Regions from separate parts of the Pseudoalteromonas sp. 10-33 genome, predicted to be linked through region 3. Evidence: predicted binding sites of a transcription regulator. Region 3 holds the regulator's gene; each other region holds the start of a gene.
The links. The regulator LexA, encoded in region 3, represses DNA repair genes until DNA is damaged. The targets are predictions, from matches to a motif close to TACTGTATNNNNATACAGTA.

Region 1: a site for LexA is predicted at 4,162-4,181, ahead of ATS76_RS07900 (SulA-like leucine-rich domain-containing protein). Genes of this name have one in related genera too.
Region 2: a site for LexA is predicted at 2,330-2,349, ahead of ATS76_RS07080 (DNA topoisomerase III). Genes of this name have one in related genera too.

What each region holds. Positions count from the first base shown of each region.
Region 1 is NZ_LOFI01000012.1:1,029-7,816, reverse strand. Features, by position in the region: gene cysB (HTH-type transcriptional regulator CysB) at 1-844, opposite strand, end outside; gene ATS76_RS07915 (hypothetical protein) at 1,137-1,895, shown strand; gene ATS76_RS07910 (NCS2 family permease) at 2,050-3,342, opposite strand; gene ATS76_RS07905 (tetratricopeptide repeat protein) at 3,462-3,917, shown strand; gene ATS76_RS07900 (SulA-like leucine-rich domain-containing protein) at 4,206-4,649, shown strand; gene ATS76_RS07895 (YchJ family protein) at 4,679-5,158, shown strand; gene ATS76_RS07890 (DUF6172 family protein) at 5,475-5,777, opposite strand; gene ATS76_RS07885 (VC2046/SO_2500 family protein) at 5,972-6,499, opposite strand; tRNA gene ATS76_RS07880 (tRNA-Tyr) at 6,612-6,696, shown strand; tRNA gene ATS76_RS07875 (tRNA-Tyr) at 6,746-6,788, shown strand, end outside.
Region 2 is NZ_LOFI01000008.1:60,327-67,114, forward strand. Features, by position in the region: gene ATS76_RS07065 (exodeoxyribonuclease VII small subunit) at 1-213, opposite strand, end outside; gene pomA (flagellar motor protein PomA) at 509-1,276, shown strand; gene ATS76_RS07075 (flagellar motor protein MotB) at 1,279-2,199, shown strand; gene ATS76_RS07080 (DNA topoisomerase III) at 2,362-4,302, shown strand; gene ATS76_RS07085 (M20 metallopeptidase family protein) at 4,327-5,643, opposite strand; gene ATS76_RS07090 (tetratricopeptide repeat protein) at 5,756-6,613, shown strand.
Region 3 is NZ_LOFI01000005.1:33,798-40,585, forward strand. Features, by position in the region: gene ATS76_RS05555 (hypothetical protein) at 1-515, opposite strand, end outside; gene ATS76_RS05560 (hypothetical protein) at 762-1,142, shown strand; gene ATS76_RS05565 (PaaI family thioesterase) at 1,144-1,587, opposite strand; gene lexA (transcriptional repressor LexA) at 1,764-2,381, shown strand; gene coxB (cytochrome c oxidase subunit II) at 2,797-3,939, shown strand; gene ctaD (cytochrome c oxidase subunit I) at 3,939-5,531, shown strand; gene ATS76_RS05585 (cytochrome c oxidase assembly protein) at 5,531-6,061, shown strand; gene ATS76_RS05590 (cytochrome c oxidase subunit 3) at 6,097-6,788, shown strand, end outside.

The sequences.
Region 1 (6,788 bases), on a different contig from region 3:
GTAAAAAGCTGCCCTTTCTAAAACCAATTTTAGTGGTGCTTGCTTCAAATAAATGACTTGCATCAATACACACTAAATCAGTATCAGTAATTTCATCAATTGCCATTGAAGCCACTACCCCAACGCCGAGCCCCAAACGTACATAGGTTTTAATTACATCCGCATCAGTCGCGGTGAATACAATATGCGGCTCTAACCCATGGGCGCTAAATGCTTTGTCTAATTCAGAACGCCCCGTAAAACCAAATACATACGTAATTAGCGGGTATTCGGCAATATCTGCTACCGTTAAACTATTGGCTTTTTTAGCTAGAGGATGATCTTTAGCAACAACAATACTTCGGTTCCAATGATAACAAGGCAGCATGACCAAATCTGAATATAAATGAAGCGCTTCAGTTGCAATGGCAAAATCGGCATCGCCCCTTGCCGCAGCATCAGATATTTGTTGCGGTGTGCCTTGATGCATATGCAGTGATACTGCTGGGTATTTTTTCATAAACCCTTGAATTACACTTGGTAAAGCATAACGTGCCTGTGTATGCGTTGTTGCTATATTGAGCTTACCTTGATCTGGTAATGTGTGTTCGTTTGCGACGGCTTTTATACCCTCTACCTTTGAAAGTATTTCACGCGAGATATTTATAATATCTTCACCGGCACTGGTTACATGCGTTAAATGCTTGCCACTTCGCCCAAAAATTTGAACACCTAACTCATCTTCTAACATACGTACTTGTTTAGAAATACCAGGCTGTGAGGTAAATAAACTCTCAGCCGTTGCTGAAACATTTAATTTATGATTTTGTACTTCTACGATGTATCTGAGTTGTTGTAATTTCATGGCTGCATTTTTACGTTGTAATTTATTATAAATAAAGGCAAATTCTATAAAGCTAAATCAGTTTTACTGGAAGCGTTGATTAAGCTCATAGCGTGCATTTATCGAAGTGGTGCTCAAGGCTAGCATAATAAATATACTTGAGGTAGCCATGATTAGACGAATTAATCTCATAGTCCTACTATTTCTCAGCAGTTTATTTAGCTATTTTGAAGTTAATTCGCGCAAAACTACCCCGATGGCTTATATTTAATGTAATATTAAAAAATTAGGTTATGAATCCGAGAATTACACCATGATCGTGTCTATTATAATTGTTCTTATAGTTGCTTTGGTTGTGATTGCACTTTGGGTAAGTGCTGTTCAGCAACACAAAGAAAAACAAGAAAATGAGCGCCGAAAAGAACTCACAAAACAAAAGGCGATCATAGAAGAAACTGAAGAAGCATTGATGAATCAGGCTAATATTCCGCTATCTGAAAACATTATTAGAGTATTACAAAGCCGAATTGCTGAAGCACTAAAAACAATGGTTACTCATTCCCCAACTTCAAAAGCATTAAAAAGCCGTTTAGAGGAAATGAAACAGCACCTTTCTAATCCTGTTCAAGGAACTAACAGCGACTCAATGGCGTTACCAAGCAACGATAAACAACTGGTTGCGTTAATTCAGGGCATAAAAAAACTACGTGTAATACTACGCTCTGAACACACCAAAGGGCGTATAAGTAGCCAGGTTTTTACTGGTGAAGACAAACAGCTTGAAAAGCTACAACTCAAAATAAATATTGAAAGCCAAATTAAACGAGGTATTTCGGCACGTTCTGCAAGTATGGTTGGCTCTGCTAGACAATATTTTGAAAAAGCCTACGCAACGCTTAGTGCTGTGCCTTATTCAGACGAATATGTAAATGCTAAACGTCAGGAAGTGGAACGTTACCTAGAGGAAATTAGCGTTGAGCTAAAAGCGTCTAACGCAAGCGCCCTAAAAAAGAAAAACGAGCAAGAACAAGACGATTTAGATGTGCTGTTTGCTCCAAAAAAGAAATGGTAACAGCTGCTTTCCACTAAATAATATAAAAGCCCATACATTGTATGGGCTTTTTTAGCATTTAATATTAACTGTTATAACCGAAAGTTGAACACATCAACAAAGATACATAACTAAACATCACTGATAGTTAGCTATTAAAACAGAACTTTGATACTTACGATAAAAACGCGAATTTAACGATGAATAACGCAGTTAATATCCACACGCTAATTGTTATGTCGCTGCGTTTACCACAAAGTAGCTTAACCGCCGTGTATGAAATAAAACCAAGTGCAATACCATGGGCAATTGAAAACGTAAGCGGAGTCATCAACAGTACAACGGCGACTGGAATTGCGTCTGTCATATCGTCCCAGTCCACAAACTTCAGGTTTTGTAGCATCAGTACAGCAACATACAAAATTGCGCCCGCTGTTGCATAGGCTGGTACCATATTAGCTAACGGCGCAAAAAACATCATAAGTAAAAAGCAGCAGCCAACTACAACTGCTGTTAAGCCTGTACGCCCGCCAACAGATACACCCGCAACTGACTCTATGTAAGATGTGGTCGTTGAAGTACCTAACATTGCACCTGCAATAGTGGCTGAGCTATCAGCACTGAGGGCACGGCCTAAGCGTGGCATGTTCCCTTTTTCATCTGCAAGACCTGCTTTTTGAGTTACAGCAACAAGCGTGCCCGACGTATCAAATAAATCAACAAACAAAAATGCAAAAATAACGCTAAGCATTGAAAGTTCTAAAGCTGCAGCAAAATCCAATTGCATAAAAGTAGGTAGGATTGAAGGAGGGGCTGCAATAATTCCTTGGTATTCAACTAAGCCTAAACCAAGTGAGATAGCAGTGACTAATAATATGCTGATCAAAACCCCACTTTTAAAATCACGATATAACAATGCCGCAATAATAAAAAAACTGAATATAGCCAGTAGCGGTCCCGGAGATGTTATGTCTCCCAACTGCACAAATGTAGCAGGACTTGCCACAATAATCCCAGCATTTTTAAGGGCAATTAAGGCCAAAAACGCACCAATACCTGTCGCAATAGCCCGCTTTAACACTAAAGGAATGGCATTTATTATCCATTCTCTAACCTTAAATAAACTTAACAATAAAAAGATACAGCCCGACATAAATACTGCGCCCAACGCAGCTTGCCACGTGTATCCCATACCTAATACAACGCCGTAAGTAAAAAAGGCGTTTAACCCCATACCAGGCGCTAACGCTAATGGATAATTGGCCCACAACCCCATAATAAAACAACCGATTGCAGCAGCTATACAAGTAGCAACAAAAGCAGCCCCTTGATCCATTCCTGCTTCTGCTAACATGGCCGGATTCACAAATACAATGTAAACCATAGTGATAAAAGTAGTCATCCCCGCAACGCATTCTCGGCGAACCGTGGACCCATTTTCGTTAATTTTAAATAAAGCTTCGAGCATAATGAACTTACAACAATAAAAAGTAGCAAGATTTTATCATAAAAAGTATATTTTTCAGGACATTTTACCTTGCGATATACTAAACTATTGAAGTAATTAACTATACCGAATGACAACATATGATAAAAACAACACCAACCGGTCAGGATTTAGAACAGCAATTAGACAACATTTTGTCTTTTGTGACACAACCAAGTGATACTAGTTCGCCTCCTGAAAGTAATAGCTCTCAACAAACTACGCTTAATAAGGCACTCTATTATTTAAAAAATAGCCAGCCTGCCCTCGCTGCAAAATGGATGCGTTTATCGGCAATGTCTGGTGATCATCGTGGGCAATTTTATTTAGGCTTATTTTTTGTAAAAGGCCAAGGCGTTCCACAAAGCGTATTTCATGGAGTTGCATGGCTAAGTTTGTCGAGCAGCCAAGGTCATGAGCCGGCTACGATTGCGCTTGCCGATTTAAGAAAATATATAGAAACAAAACGTTTTAAAGATGCCCAATGTTATGCCGCAAGTCTGTATGAACAAATTCATCAGTTACAGTATGCCCATTTGATTCCCCCCGCACCTTAGCCAAGCCTCCAAAACTGAGCCCCTCAAGATACTGTATACAGCACTTACCTATACTTTACATTTGAAAAACCATGAACAAAACTTTTCAACCTGTATAAAAAAAAACCAAGCGTAGATATTTTAACTAAAATAAAAACAATAAAAATCAATAGGATAAATATTACTTCTACTATTTTTTAAAATAAACTCTGAATTTGTATAAAAAAATAGCAAAAAAACACTTGCGCCATAACACTGTATAAACTACTGTATACGTGTACTGTATATAAACCCAGTGAGTGAGATATCATGTTACAGCCTATAACCGTAAGAACAGTAAAGAGCTACCAGCAAGACGAATTATCTGATTGTGTAAATGTCATTCAAATTGAAGATGAGATTTCTGCGACATTTGAGCTTTTAAAGGTGTTACACCAATACAACAGCTTAAGTGCATGGACTTTGTTAATTGCACCGGATCATGTTCCTAGCAAGGCTTTACTTGACTCATGCTCAATAGATACAAGTAAACTATTGGTTATTAGGCAAAAACATCTAGTGAATTTAGAGTATGTATTACGCAGCGCACTTTATAACGGTAATTTTGCCGCAGTAATTACGTGGACAGACATGTTGAACAACCAACTGTTAGCTGATTTATCTCTTGATTTAAATAAGACAACAACGAAGTTGTATTGTTTTACTAAAAATTCTAACGTTATCGATGTACCTTCTTTGAAGCAAGCTTGTTAAACTAACGTTTTACATTTTTTATTAATTTTATGAACTCATTAGATAACATCGCTTGCCTGTGTGGTAGTCAACAGAATTACAAAAACTGCTGTGAACCACTATTATTAGGTGATAAACAAGCAGAAACACCCGAGCAGTTAATGCGCTCTCGATTTACAGCTTACGCACAAAAAAATGCTAAATATATATACCAAACTTATGCGAGTGAGAAACAAGCAGAAAACCCTGTAAAAGAAATTAAAGAGTTTTCGACTAGTTGTCGATTTATAAGCTTATCTGTTATTGATACAAACAATGATGGAGATAGAGGGGTTGTTGAGTTCAAGGCAAACTACTTTTATCAAAACCTTTACTGTGAATTACACGAGCGGTCTCAATTTATTAAAGAGCAAGACCAGTGGCGATACCTCGATGGTATTATATTTCCAGTAGCTGATATTAAAGTGGGCAGAAATGATGATTGCCCATGTGGTAGTAACAAAAAATATAAAAAATGCCATAGCGTATAAAAATCCTCTTTTAAGTGAAGTGCACTGGGCACCTCACTTAATAGCTATTCAATCACAACCATTTAATGCATAGCCTTAGCAATATTTATAAATATAACTCCCTTTATAACTCGTTAGGTTTAATATTAACTCCATTCATTGAGTGGCTTATGTTGGCGTTAAAAGTAGTATTACTAACAATACAAAAGTTAACGTCTTAAAACGATATGTAATGTTTTGCATTGGTTTAAAAGCATAAAGGTTGAATGTAATCTATAGGCATAAAAAATGGGCCAATGGGCCCATTTAAATAGTTTGATATGCACAAAGCTAATTATTACTCGTCGTTATCAAGGTCTAACTGTTGGCGCTGTGCAGGTCTTGCTAGTATTTCTAAGTAGAAAGACGTTAATTCTTGCTTTTCAATATCGCTAATGCAGTTGCTGATTTCAGCCACATGAACCACTTGAGCATCTTCGGCCGTTTTACCGAACTTACAGTCAAACGCCCAATAATCTGCATCTTCTGGTAGAGTTTTGTTGCGCTCTCTTTTCAAATATTTTTTCACTTCATGCTTCGCAGCATCAACCATACGAGGGTATTTGATTTTCTCGTGATTTAGCGTGAATGTTTTCTTCATTACGTTCCTAATTACCTTGGTTTAATGATAACGGCATTCATGTCATACCATTTGTAGCCATTATAGCAATTGCATTTAATTTTTGGATGCTTTTTTTACATTAAATCAAATTTTAGTCAATTGGGCTTTGGAGTCACCATAAAATCTTATCAATGATGGCGATAATGGTCGGAAATTATTTACGGCAACGTAAATTATGCCATCGTCAAATGTAATTGTTCTCGCTGATTTACGTCTGTTAATACGTCATAAAAGCCTGCAACATCCATCTTCGGATTATCTATTTCAATTTCGTCTTTTTGTATTCGCCTGCGCACAGCAAGTTCACAATTATCTATAATGGTCAGGGATATGTGATTTACGTCATCTCTAATCGAAAAAGGCTCAGGGTTTAAACACTGGTTTAGTTTTATATCGGCCATACCTTTATTTTCACCTACCAAGCTCAAGCGATGTGCATTAAGTTGGCCGATTAGCATATTAAATTCACTAGGCGCTAATAGTTGCTTTGGCCCTGCCCCTAATTGCTCTCTTAACTGCGCTTCATCTGCGGTTGTATCTTCAATTTCAGTTTTAGGTAAATGAAATTGACTAAAATCTAAAGCATCTTGTGAAAGCATTGCCAACAGCAATGAAAATTCACCACGGCGGTCTGCATGTACACTTTGGTTTAACCGAGTACTTAATTGCCGCTCTGTGATTAACAAATCGTCGATTTGCATAGACTTTAGCCGATTAGAATGAGTAATGAATATTTATCGGCTTTATTTAAATTTTCTTTAGCTTTTTTCTTTACTTAAAGGCACATTTTGCTATTATCAGCGCCGTTGCATTGGAGGGGTTCCCGAGCGGCCAAAGGGATCAGACTGTAAATCTGACGGCTCAGCCTTCGCTGGTTCGAATCCAGCTCCCTCCACCACTTTTCTTACCGCTAAGTTAAGTGGGGCCAAATGTAACAAAAATAGTGTGGAGGGGTTCCCGAGCGGCCAAAGGGATCAGACTGTAAATCTG
Region 2 (6,788 bases), on a different contig from region 3:
TGCTGACTTTTCGCTATTACCCATTAAAATAGATACTTTTTGTTCTGCTTGCTGTAGTTTTTCAGATGACGCTCCAGCGAGTGCGATACCACGCTCGAACTGCTTCAATGATTGTTCAAGCGATAAATCACCTTGTTCCATTTCACTAACAATTGTTGATAATTCTTCTAGTGCTTTTTCGAAACTTAAGTTTTCAGGTTTTTTAGTCGCCATCTTTATTTCAGCTTACATAATAAATTTAGGAGCCAATTTTAGGGGGAATGCTAAACTAGGTCAAAGGATGATATGAGTTTTTTACATTTAGGACGATTAATTGCGTGTTAGATTGTGTTATTTATTAAGAAAACTCGATAATTAGGCTGTGTGCCTAACTTGATATAAAATAATAAATATAACTTTATATGTTTATTTACAAAAACGACTTAAGCAATTCAGTATGTTGCCGATAAGCAGTTAATAATAAAAAGTTTATGATAAGGCATTTAAACATGAAATCTCTGGAGGAAATGTGGATTTAGCAACCATAATAGGGATCCTAGGCGCAATTGGCTTAATTGTAATGTCTATGTTTATGAGTAGTAGCGGTGAAATGGGCATGTTTGCCGATGCGCCTTCAAGTGTAATTGTATTTGGTGGCTCGCTATTTATTGTTTTATCAAACTTCACTATGTCTCAATTTTTAGGGATAGGTAAAGTGGTTGGTAAGGCATTCATGTTCAAAATTGAATCGCCTGAAGAGTTAATTGAAAAAGCAGTAGAGCTTGCAGATTCTGCTCGTAAAGGTGGTTTTTTAGCACTCGAAGAAGCTGAAATTCCAAACCCATTTATGCGTAAAGGCGTTGACATGCTTGTTGATGGGCATGACGCTGACGTTGTGCGCGCCACACTTCAAAAAGATATTTCCCTAACCACCACCCGTCACGAGCTCGGTGCTGGCTTATTTAAATCACTTGCCGATATAGCTCCTGCAATGGGGATGATTGGTACATTGATAGGCCTAGTTGCCATGTTATCAAACATGGACGACCCTAAAGCTATCGGGCCTGCAATGGCCGTGGCACTATTGACTACTCTGTATGGTGCATTTTTAGCAAACGTTGTAGCAATACCAATTCAGGTAAAACTCGAACTGCGTAAAGACGAAGAGGCAATGAATCAGCGTTTAATTCTTGATGCTATTTTAGGGATTCAAGATGGTCAAAATCCGAAAGTGATAGAAGGTATTTTGAAAAATTACTTAGCTGAGTCTAAACGTAAAGTTGATACCGAGGAGTAACCATGTCTGATGAAGAGTGCAAATGTCCCCCCCCAGGTTTGCCTGCGTGGATGGGAACATTTGCTGATTTAATGTCGTTGTTGATGTGCTTTTTTGTACTATTATTGGCATTCTCAGAAATGGATGTACTTAAATTTAAACAAATAGCAGGCTCTATGAAGTTTGCTTTTGGTGTACAGAATAAAATTGAAGTTAAAGATATCCCAAAAGGGACATCAGTTATCGCCATGGAATTCACCCCAGGTAAACCAGAACCTACACCAATAGAAACCATTCAGCAGCAAACCGTTGAAATGACCCAGCAAATGCTAGAGTTTCAGGCCGGTGATGAAAGTTCCGCTGGCGGTAGGCAAGAGCAGCGGGGTGATAAGCGCGGTGGTGAGTCTCGAAGCACATCGCAAGAACAATCATCTGAACAAGCAACATCTGCAGCAGATCAAGAGCAAACAAATGAACTCGTTAAAAAAATAGCGCAGCAGTTAGAGAAGCAAATAATAGATGGTGCAATAGAGCTTGAGTCTTTAGGTCAGCAAATTATTATTCGAATTCGTGAGAATGGTTCGTTTCCCTCGGGCAGTGCTTTTTTACAGCCTAAGTTTAAACCCATTATTCAGGATATTGGTGTGCTTTTAAAAGACGTGCCAGGGGAAATTACTGTTTCAGGGCATACAGATGATTTCCAGGTATCGAATGAGTTATACGTTAATAACTGGGATTTGTCGTCTAAGCGCGCAGTGGCTGTTGCCAGCGAATTACAAACAGTTCAAGGATTTGATAAAACACGAATGATGGTCGTTGGCCGTGCGGAAACAAGGCCGCTAGTTCCTAACGATACCAATGAAGACAGACGCCGGAATCGCCGAGTTGAAATATCTATATTACAAGGCAAGGCAAAAGAGTCAGACCCTATTGATGTAAGATAACTCTTTTAATTATAAAGCTGGGCTTAATTAGCAGCCCAGCTTATAAGCTTTACGAGTCACTACCACCTGACACTCATTAATGCAGACAATTCATTAAAAACTCTCCCTCTTTGAAATTGCTATGCTAGACTACTGTTTATATAACCAGTTGTAGGCGAGTGTATGAAACTCTACATTGCAGAAAAACCTTCACTTGGGCGTGCAATCGCTGATGCACTTCCAAAACCACACAAAAAACACGATGGTTACATTGAGGTCGCTAATGGTGATTGTGTTTCGTGGTGTATTGGTCATTTGTTAGAACAAGCTGAGCCTGATGATTACGATGAGCGCTATAAAAAATGGCAACTAGAACATCTCCCGATAATACCGGAACAATGGCAGTTAAAGGCTAAAACAAAAACTCGCAAGCAGCTTAGCGTCTTAAAAAAGTTAATTAAACAGGCTACAACACTTATACATGCCGGTGATCCCGATCGTGAAGGGCAGTTACTTGTAGATGAAGTGATAGAGCAAGCCAAAATAAGTAAAACTAAAAAGCAAAGTATTCAGCGTCTACTTATAAGTGATTTAAACTTAGCGGCAGTTAAAAAAGCGCTTAATAGTATGCGCTCTAATAGAGAGTTTATTCCACTGAGTGTATCTGCACTTGCACGTTCTCGTGCTGATTGGCTATTTGGGATGAATCTCACTCGGGCTTATACGTTAGCTGGGCAAAAAGCAGGGTTTGGTAATGTGCTATCAGTTGGGCGCGTACAAACGCCAATTTTGGGTTTAGTAGTAAATCGCGACAATGAGATAGTTAATTTTGTATCAAAACCATTTTATGAGGTATTAGCTAGTCTAGTTACTCCTAAACAGCAGCTATTTACAGCTAAGTGGGTGCCGAGTAAAGCTTGCGAACCTTATCAAGATGAAGAAGGACGAGTGCTCAATAAAGCATTGGCTGAAAATGTGGCTTCGCGTATAACTAATCAAAAAGGAGAGGTAACAGCGCTTGAACAAAAACAAAAAAAACAAAGTGCACCTTTGCCTTATAACCTATCCGCACTACAAATAGACGCAGCTAAAGCATTTGGCATGCCTGCCCAGCAAGTGCTTGATATTTGCCAAGGATTATATGAACGTCACAAATTAATTACTTATCCTCGTTCAGACAATCGGTATTTACCAAAAGATCATCACCAAGATGCCGCCGCTATCTTTAAAGCGATAGCACAGAACAAAGGACAGCCAGTAGAATTAGTCGATGGAGCAAACGTAAAGCATAAGAGTAAATGTTTTAATGATTCTAAAGTGGCTGCTCACCACGCTATAGTACCGACGGCTAAACTTTTAAAAAGCGCATACTTGGCAAATGATGAAGCGAAAGTATACCAGTTAATATGTAGGCATTATTTAATACAGTTTTACCCAGATTATGTTTATAACGAAACTAAAGCAGAGGTAACAATTGCTGGTGGTTTATTTAAAGCCAACGCTAAACAAGAAGTCAGCTTAGGTTTTAAAGTGTTAATGGGTAAATCAGAATTAAAAGAAGAGGCAACGTTGCCTTATCTTGAAAAAGGAATGAACCTGACATGTACTCAAGGAGGTGTAATAGAAAAGCACACTTCGCCTCCAGCTCATTTTACTGATGCAACATTGTTGGCTGCGATGACGGGGATTAGCCGTTATGTAAAAGATCCACATATCAAAAAAATATTAAAAGAGACCGATGGTTTAGGTACTGAGGCTACTCGAGCTGGCATTATAGAGTTGTTATTTAAACGGCGCTTTTTAAAGCGTGAAGGCAAAACAATTAAAGCTACAGAGACAGGTCTTGCATTAATTAGTGTTTTGCCTGAAGGTTTAGCAAGTCCTGACTTAACGGCAAAATGGGAGTCAAGCCTAGGTGATATTGCACAACAATCCTTGAGTTATCAGCAGTTTTTACAACCTCTACTTGCTGATCTTACTAATTTTGTGGATCAGGCCGCCAACTGTGACAGCAGGGTATTTGCCAAGCTGCCTAAAACGCCTGCCAAAAAGCGCTTTGCAAAGCGCGCTAAAAAAGCACCTTTTAAAAAATCAGGCTACAAAAAAAGCCCTGTAACAAATTGACCGCAGGGCTTGCTTATTTAGAAGTCATTCATTTTTATTAAATAACGCAACCGCAGCGTTACTCATGGCTTTAATTCCAGTAGGAAGCGCCACTTTATAATCTGGTGCAAACTTACTTGAGTGCAATGATGGAAGTGTTTCGTTGTTTTTTATTGCTTTTGCGTATTGCTGTTGATTAACGCCGCCTAGCCAAAATAATGTAATAGGGATGTTTTCGTCTGTACGGCCATAAAGGCCAAAGTCCTCTCCTGCCATTACTGCTTGTGTTTCAAGTACGTTTGTATCGCCTATGGCATTTTTAATAGCACCTCGTACTATATTAGTTTGTGCAGGGTTATTATAAGTCGATGGAATTGATTCATCTTCATGAACTACAACAGCAGGATAGTCAGATTCTTCAAGCCCTGCACTTTGAGCAATTCCTCGGGTTATTCGTTTAATTGCAGCAATTTGCGCATTACGTACATCTGGGTTGTAGCTTCGCAGTGTAAGTTGCAGTTTCACTTCATCAGAAATAACATTATGTTTAGAACCACCATGTATAGAGCCAACTGTTATAACGGATGGTTCAAGAGGAGAAAGCTCGCGACTAGTAATCGTTTGCAAAGCCAGTACTGTACGAGCAGCTATGACTACCGGGTCAATAGTGGTGTGAGGGTATGCACCATGGCCGCCTTTACCTTTTATATTAATATCAACAGAATCCACACTTGCCATGGTATATTCGTTTTTCATGGTAACTTTACCAGCTGGCACGCTAGCACTTACATGTAGGGCAATAATGTGGTCAGGCTTGGCATATTTACTAAATAACCCCTCACTTAGCATTGCTTTAGCTCCGCCTCCAACCTCTTCTGCAGGTTGTGCAACCATCATTAGTGTACCTTTCCATTTACTTTTATGTGCAATGAGTTGCTCAGCAGTACCTATAAACGAGCTCATATGAATGTCATGACCACAACCATGCATAACGCCAACGTTTGCACCATGCTCGTCAATTACTTTTACAGTTGAAGCGTAGAGTTTATTTGTTTGCTCGGTAATAGGTAAACCGTCCGTATCAGTGCGTATCATAACTGTTGGGCCATTGCCGTTTTTGTAAATACCAACAACGCCATATCCACCTACATTATCTGTAACCTCGAATCCGAGATTGCTTAGCTTGGCGGCTATTTTTTTACCTGTGTTCTTTTCGCTATATGAGAGTTCCGGCGATTGATGTAAATCAAGGTAAAGCTTTTCAATACTAGGCATTGTTTTGCTTAGGTCTAAGTCGAGCCCTTTAGCCTGTAGAAGCGGAGCTGCAAATAAAAGCGCAGCGCTAAGGTAAGATAGTTTCATGATTTGCCTCATTAATTGATTATGTACGCCGAGTGATTTAGTTATACGACTTGTATTTATTATGTTTATCACCATATAAAACCTTAAATAGATCAGTATGGCAATCAATTCAATGAGCAATATAGTAAGTATTAATGCACAAAACCTTCAGCAAGTCCTTGGAGAAACATCACAACAAAAATTAGTATTACTTAACTTTTTCTCACCTCAAAGTCCTGATTGTATCGGGCAGGCTGCAATTTTAGATAAAATAGCGGCTGAATATACAAGCCATATAGTAATAGCGAATTTAGATTGTGATGCAGAGCAAGCATTAGCTTCACAATTAGCACAACAAGTTGGCTTACAAACATTGCCAACACTTGTGCTTTTAAAAGACTCAGCCCCTGTAGATTTGCTTGCCGGTACTCAAACTGAATCACAAATACGCGAAGCCTTATCTAAACATCTACCCGCTCAACAGGATTTATTATTAGAGCAAGCTAAACAGGCTTTATTGAAGTCTGACCTCAATGCAGCGTTTAATTATGCAAAGCAAGCATACGAAATAGATAATACTAATGTACGTATTAAATTAGTACTTGCAGATATTTGTATTCAAATTCACAAGTTAGATGAGGCTCAAGCATTAATAGAAACAATTGACTCGCAAGATCAAGATGCATACTTTAATAACATAAAATCAAAGTGCGAAGCAGCACTAGATGCAAAAGATTCACCAGAGATACAATTAAAGCAGCAGCAAGTAGATAAGTACCCAAACGATCTCGAACTTAAGGAAGAACTCAGTACTTTATTGAATGAAGCAGGAAGAAAAGAAGAAGCATTAGAGGTACTATTTACCGTATTACAAAAGGACCTCAATTATAATGAAGCTAAACCAAGCTTTTTAGCCATTATAGCTTCGTTACCAGATGGAGATGCACTCGCAGCTAAATACCGTAGAAAGCTATACAGCATTTTATATTAAAAGCCGATTATAGGTACGGCCAAATAGAAGCACCTTCATAAGAGGTGCTTTTTTATTGGTAGCTATTAATTGGCAAACAGAGAGTTTATGCCCAAAAAGCAAAGTTATGCACAGGGTTTTGTGGGTAACTTGTGTTTAGGGTGTGCGCTTGCTTGGGGTGTAATTTAAATAAGTT
Region 3 (6,788 bases):
GTAATCACTTGGCCTGTATCTGATGACAAATAGAGGGTGGTGCTAAATGTATCGTTAAATTGTACTTGCCATACATTTTTTTTATAACCGCTTTCTCGTGGTCCTACCGCTAATAATGCGGTACTTTCGGGTTGAGCATCAATAAGTAAATGTGCGTGCGCATTAGCAATTATTTGCTGTTTGTTAGGTGCTTTAAATGGTTGCCCAGTGATGCCATTAAAGCTTTGTTGGTTGTCTTTACTGGTTACGGTTATAAGTGGGGTAGATAAAAAATGCGCAAAGGTTATTTTAGTCGGATTAGTGACTTGCGAAACAATATCATCAATTGATGCGACGTAATGATGGCTTTTAAAAGGGTTGGCTAGATTGCGTGTTGCTAGGTGTTTTCCATGTACTTTTTCAAGCGGAATAGCGCTCATCACTAAACCGCCAAGCAACCAAGCTAAAATTTGTAGGCCTAATAAATAGCCTAACCATTTATGAAGTTTACGTGCTGGCTTAAATATTTTTTTCATAGGTGTTTATCTTATTATTTTTAATAAACATTTTACGCGAATGGTAGGCAAGGTGAGTGCGACAAAATGTCGCACTAGTACATTAAAACTGAGTTGCAGCACAATAGCGCGAATAGTAAGTAGCAATAACACTCTAAAATAAGAGTATTAACTGATAAAGTGTCTATTTATAGGGTGTTGATTTGGTATAACGATAAAACTGCGTTAAAGTTTGCAAGGTAACCATTAGAGGATAAATACGAAACAATGTCGGAAATTCAATTTTTAAATGTAGATCTAGAGCTTGAGTCAAAACAAGATATTAGTGTGCTGGTGGCCGACCTAAAAAAAGTCGCAACGATTTTACATTATGACAAAGACGAATACCGTCAATTAGCGCGTATTGAGGTAGCTGGCGATGTTAAATCACCAGACAAAGCAATAAACCATATTTGTGAGCTTATTGAATCGTGTTCACGCAATGCATTAAAGCAATGGTTAAGCTGTTCACGCAGAACGTTTGATATAGGGTTTGAGTCAGGCACATCGCCAAAGTGTTTTAATCAAGCTTTACATGCAGATACACTACTTCGTATATCTGCTATTGGCGCGGGTATGGAAATAACAATTTACCCTCTCGAGAAGTAACCTACGCTTTTCGTTCAACAACGGCTGCGGTCATTTTTGATACGCAGCACAGCTCGTTACGGCTATTTGTGATTTTTATTTCCCATACTGAACTACGCTTTCCAATATGAAATGCGCGTGCTGTTGCCGTTAATGTACCATTACGAGAAGCCTTTAAATGGCTTGCGCTTATTTCTTGCCCAACACAGTAAAATTTTGTGAAATCGACAACAAAATTAGCAGCATAGCTGGCTACCGTTTCTGCCAGTACAACGTTAGCGCCGCCATGAACCATGCCAATAGGATTATGATGTGCAGGGATTGCAGGCATAGTTGCGACTAAGTAATCATCGCCTATCTCTGTTATTTCTATTCCCATGGTTTTCATTAGGGTACCTTGGCCATTAATGCCTTCGTCCAATTGTTTGCACAGTGCTAATGTAATCGGTTGATGCCAAATACTCATATAGATTCCTTTAAATTTAATGAAGCAAGTTACTATTTTTATAGGCTATTTTAGAAAGCACCTAAAATGTACACGTAAGGAAGTAATTTGGCTATTTGAACGGGTAATTTAAATTTGCGATTTTTATTTAACTGTATATACTCACAGTTAAATGTACTGTATGGAAAACCAGTTGTATGCGCCCATTAACTAAACGCCAAGCTCAAATACTCGAATTAATTAAAGTGTTTATTAAAGACACTGGTATGCCGCCTACACGTGCTGAAATAGCACAAACGTTAGGGTTTAAAAGTGCAAATGCCGCTGAAGAACATTTAAAAGCCCTTGCCAAAAAAGGGGTGATTAAAATGAAGCCAGGCGCAAGCCGAGGGATTCAACTTGTTGAAGAAGAGGAACCGGAGCAATTAGGTTTACCGCTTATTGGTCGAGTTGCGGCGGGTTCACCCATTTTGGCGCAAGAGCATGTTGAGAGCCACTGTAAAATTGATCCATTAATGTTTAAACCAGCTGCTGACTTTTTACTGCGCGTAAATGGTATGAGTATGAAAGATATAGGCATTATGGATGGCGACTTACTTGCTGTACATAAAACACAAGTGGCTGAAAATGGCCAAGTTGTGGTTGCCCGTGTTGATGACGATGTAACAGTAAAACGTATTGAAAAGGCAGGTCGTCAGGTATTACTTCATGCCGAAAATGACGAGTTTGCACCAATTAAGGTCGACCTCGAAACTGAGTCATTCAACATTGAAGGCTTGGCAGTGGGTGTTATTCGTAACGCAGACTGGATGTAGCTTTACCATATTTTATAAATTGCGCACTATTTTGGTGCGCATTTTTATTTTTTTAAATTTGTTTTTTTTATTCATACTCCTTATTTCATTCTCAGCCCTTACTACCTCTCGATTTTAGCTACTTTTTTCTACGCTAAACTAAATCAACTCTCTACTTTTTACATATTTATTGTTTGTTTTTAATACAAAAAACTTGCATGCTGGTTAAATATTAACTAATTGTTAATGAACTGACGCTGGCAATACTCATCGCTTTTAAGTTTTGAGCACACACAATAAATTTGTTGCTAGCGCAGTGAATGCCAATTTTTTTATAAATCAAATGGCATTAATACAAAAATAAAAATAACGAATTGGCGTTTAAGCCGTATGCCTCTTCGCTTTGCACTAGCAACAGCATCAAAGGAGTCGTCACATGGGTAAACTTAGTTGTACCTTGTGGCTTATATTGTGTGTTTTTCCGCAGTTAGCGTTGGCCAACAGCCAATATAATATGCGCAAGGGCGTTACAGATATAAGTGAAAATGTTTACGAATTACACATGACCATATTTTTTATATGTTGTGTAATTGGAATAATAGTGTTTGCCATCATGCTTTGGGCACTCATTCATCATCGAAAATCTAAAGGGGCGGTTCCCGCTCAATTCCATGAAAGTACTAAAGTAGAAATTCTTTGGACTGCAATACCATTTGTTATATTAATTGCGATGGCAGTGCCAGCTACAAAAACGTTAATAGCGATGGAAGATGCCAGTAAAGCCGACTTAACAATTAAAGTGACAGGCTCGCAGTGGAAATGGCATTATGAATACATGGGAGAAGATGTAGAGTTTTACTCAATGCTTGCAACCTCTCAAGATGAAATTACCAATTTAGCAGATAAAAACCCGAATTATTTGCTTGAGGTAGACAAACCCCTCGTACTGCCAATTAATCAAAAAATTCGTTTTTTAATGACCTCAGATGATGTTATTCACTCTTGGTGGGTACCAGACTTTGCCGTTAAAAAAGACGCAAATCCGGGCTTTATTAACGAAACATGGACCAACATAAACGAAGAAGGAATTTACCGAGGCCAGTGTGCTGAGCTGTGTGGTAAAGATCATGGATTTATGCCTGTTGTAGTTGAGGCTAAATCTGAAGCTGATTTTAAAGTATGGCTTGCCGACGCTAAACAAGCTAAACAACAAGCAGCTTTAGCTGATGCAGCTTTACTTGATCAAACATTACCAAAAGAAGAGTTAATGGAACTGGGTGCTCAGGTATACATGGCAAGTTGTGCCGCGTGTCATCAGCCTACAGGTATGGGGCTACCGGGCGTATTTCCGGCTCTTAAAGGCAGCCCAATTGTACTTGGCGATATAAAAGGTCATATAGACATACTTATTCATGGGAGCCCAGGCACGGCAATGCAATCATTTGCCAAGCAGTTATCTATAAAACAATTGGCTGCGGTTATTACTTACAAGCGCAATGCATGGGGTAACGATACCGGTGATGTTATTCAGCCTAGTGAGATTCAAGCAGCACTTGATGCCGACGCGGAGGCTAACTAATGAGTAGCATAGCAGAACAACCTAATGCCAACGAAGCGCACCATGCTCATTACCCAGCTAAAGGCTTTAAACGTTGGCTTTATACAACTAATCATAAAGATATTGGTAGCTTATATTTAATATTTTCGCTGACCATGTTTTTAATTGGTGGCGCAATGGCTATGGTGATCAGGGCCGAGTTATTTCAGCCAGGATTACAGTTAGTCGACCCTCACTTTTTTAATCAAATGACCACAGTTCACGGTTTAATAATGGTGTTTGGTGCCGTTATGCCGGCTTTTACGGGATTAGCCAATTGGATGATACCGTTAATGATAGGTGCGCCAGATATGGCATTACCTAGAATGAATAACTGGAGCTTTTGGATTTTACCTTTCGCATTTTTAATTTTGCTTGCTTCTTTATTTATGCCTGGAGGAGGTCCTGCTTTTGGCTGGACCTTCTATGCTCCGCTTTCAACCACATACAGTAACGACAATACTGCCTTGTTTGTATTTGCGGTGCACATTATGGGTATTAGCTCAATTATGGGTGCTATTAATGTGGTTGTGACTATAGTTAATTTGCGTGCACCTGGGATGACGTGGATGAAACTCCCCCTGTTTGTATGGACATGGCTAATAACGGCATTTTTACTCATTGCTGTTATGCCCGTTTTGGCAGGGGCGGTGACCATGGTTTTAACCGATAAATATTTTGCGACTAGCTTTTTTGATGCTGCCGGCGGTGGCGATCCGGTAATGTTCCAGCATATATTTTGGTTTTTTGGTCACCCCGAAGTTTACATCATGATTTTGCCAGCCTTTGGTATCATTTCAACCATAGTGCCCACTTTCTCGCGTAAAAAGCTATTTGGCTATGCATCTATGGTTTATGCCACGTCATCTATAGCATTGCTAAGCTTTATTGTGTGGGCGCATCACATGTTTACCACCGGTATGCCGGTAGCTGCAGAGCTATTTTTTATGTACTCCACAATGCTGATATCGGTACCTACCGGCGTGAAAGTATTTAATTGGGTAGCCACCATGTGGCGCGGTTCTATTAGCTTTGAAGTCCCTATGATGTTCAGTATTGCTTTTATAGTGCTGTTCACATTAGGTGGTTTTTCAGGGTTGATGCTTGCTATTACTCCCGCTGATTTTCAATACCACGACACTTATTTTGTAGTGGCTCACTTTCATTATGTGTTAGTGACAGGGGCGGTATTTTCTATCATGGCGGGTGCTTATTACTGGCTGCCAAAATGGACCGGCAATATGTTTAATATCACGCTGGCTAAGTGGCATTTTTGGTTGTCGTTAGTCAGTGTAAATGTGCTGTTTTTTCCAATGCATTTTGTAGGTTTGGCTGGTATGCCTCGCCGTATTCCTGATTATGCACTGCAATTTGCAGACTTTAACGCAATTATAAGTATTGGTGGTTTTGCATTTGGTTTATCTCAGCTGTTGTTTGTAGTGGTTGTTTTTAAATGTGCAAGAGGCGGCGAAAAAGTCCCTGCAAAAGTATGGGATGGCGCTGAAGGGTTGGAGTGGGAAGTTGATTCGCCAGCGCCTTATCACACTTTTTCAACACCACCGGAAATTAAATAATGACCCATGCACCGCTCCTTAAACGCTTAGTACTTATCAGCATAGGTATGTTTGCGTTTGCGTTTGCCTTAGTGCCGTTATACGACGTGTTTTGTGACTTAACCGGGCTTAATGGGAAGCCATCGTTAGAGCAAGCGCAGCAAAGTAGCGTGATTGAGCAAACAAGAGACGTTAGCGTGAGTTTTACAACTCATGCACAAAGCGGTGCACCTTTTGAAGTGAAATCAAAAGAGTACAGTGTGGTTGTGAAACCCGGAGAAATGCGAGAAGTCGTTTTTAGCGCAAAAAATAGTAGCGAACTCGATAAAGTTATGCAGGCTGTACCGTCTGTTTCACCTGGGAAAGCAGCAAAATATTTACATAAAATGGCCTGTTTTTGCTTTGATCAACAACCCCTAAAAGCGGGAGAAGAGCTCGAATTTAAATTGCTTTTTTATGTTGATACAGCGCTTCCAAGTGATGTTGAAGAGCTAACTTTATCTTATACCGTATTTGATATTAGTGAACAGCTAGTAGCCAGTAATAACTAGCGTTTAATACTAGTGTGAAACTAGGAGCAAGTAAAATGAATCAAGAATATGAGCATTATTACGTACCAGAGCAAAGCCCGTGGCCTATCGTAGGGGCGGTTGCATTGTTTTTTATTGCCGTAGGCGCAGGCTTAACTGTTATGGAGGTTGGAAAGGAAGGGGGTAGCGGTGTTTATTTGCTTTATGCCGGTATAGCCGTTCTTATGTATATGTTATTTAGCTGGTTTAAAAACGTTATACATGAGTCAGATCAGGGTTTGTACTCTGCGCAAATGGATCGCTCTTTTCGACAAGGCATGAGTTGGTTTATTTTTTCTGAGGTTATGTTTTTTATGGCCTTTTTTGGTGCGTTATTTTACGCGCGTATGATTTCGGTGCCTTGGTTAGGGGGCGCGGGCAACAACGCTATGACCAATGAGGTTTTGTGGCCTACTTTTGAAGCTATGTGGCCTTTAGTTGTTACACCTTCGGGAGACACAACGCAAGCCATGGGTTGGCAAGGGCTACCACTAATTAATACGTTAATTTTAATCGCGTCATCAGTTACGTTGCATTTCGCTCATGTAGCAATGGAAAACAATAAACGCAAACCCCTCAAAGTGTTTTTAGGGCTTACGGTGCTATTAGGTGTGTGCTTTTTAGCATTACAAGTAGAAGAATATGTTCATGCATATAACGACCTAAACTTAACATTAGATGCCGGTGTTTACGGGAACACATTCTTTTT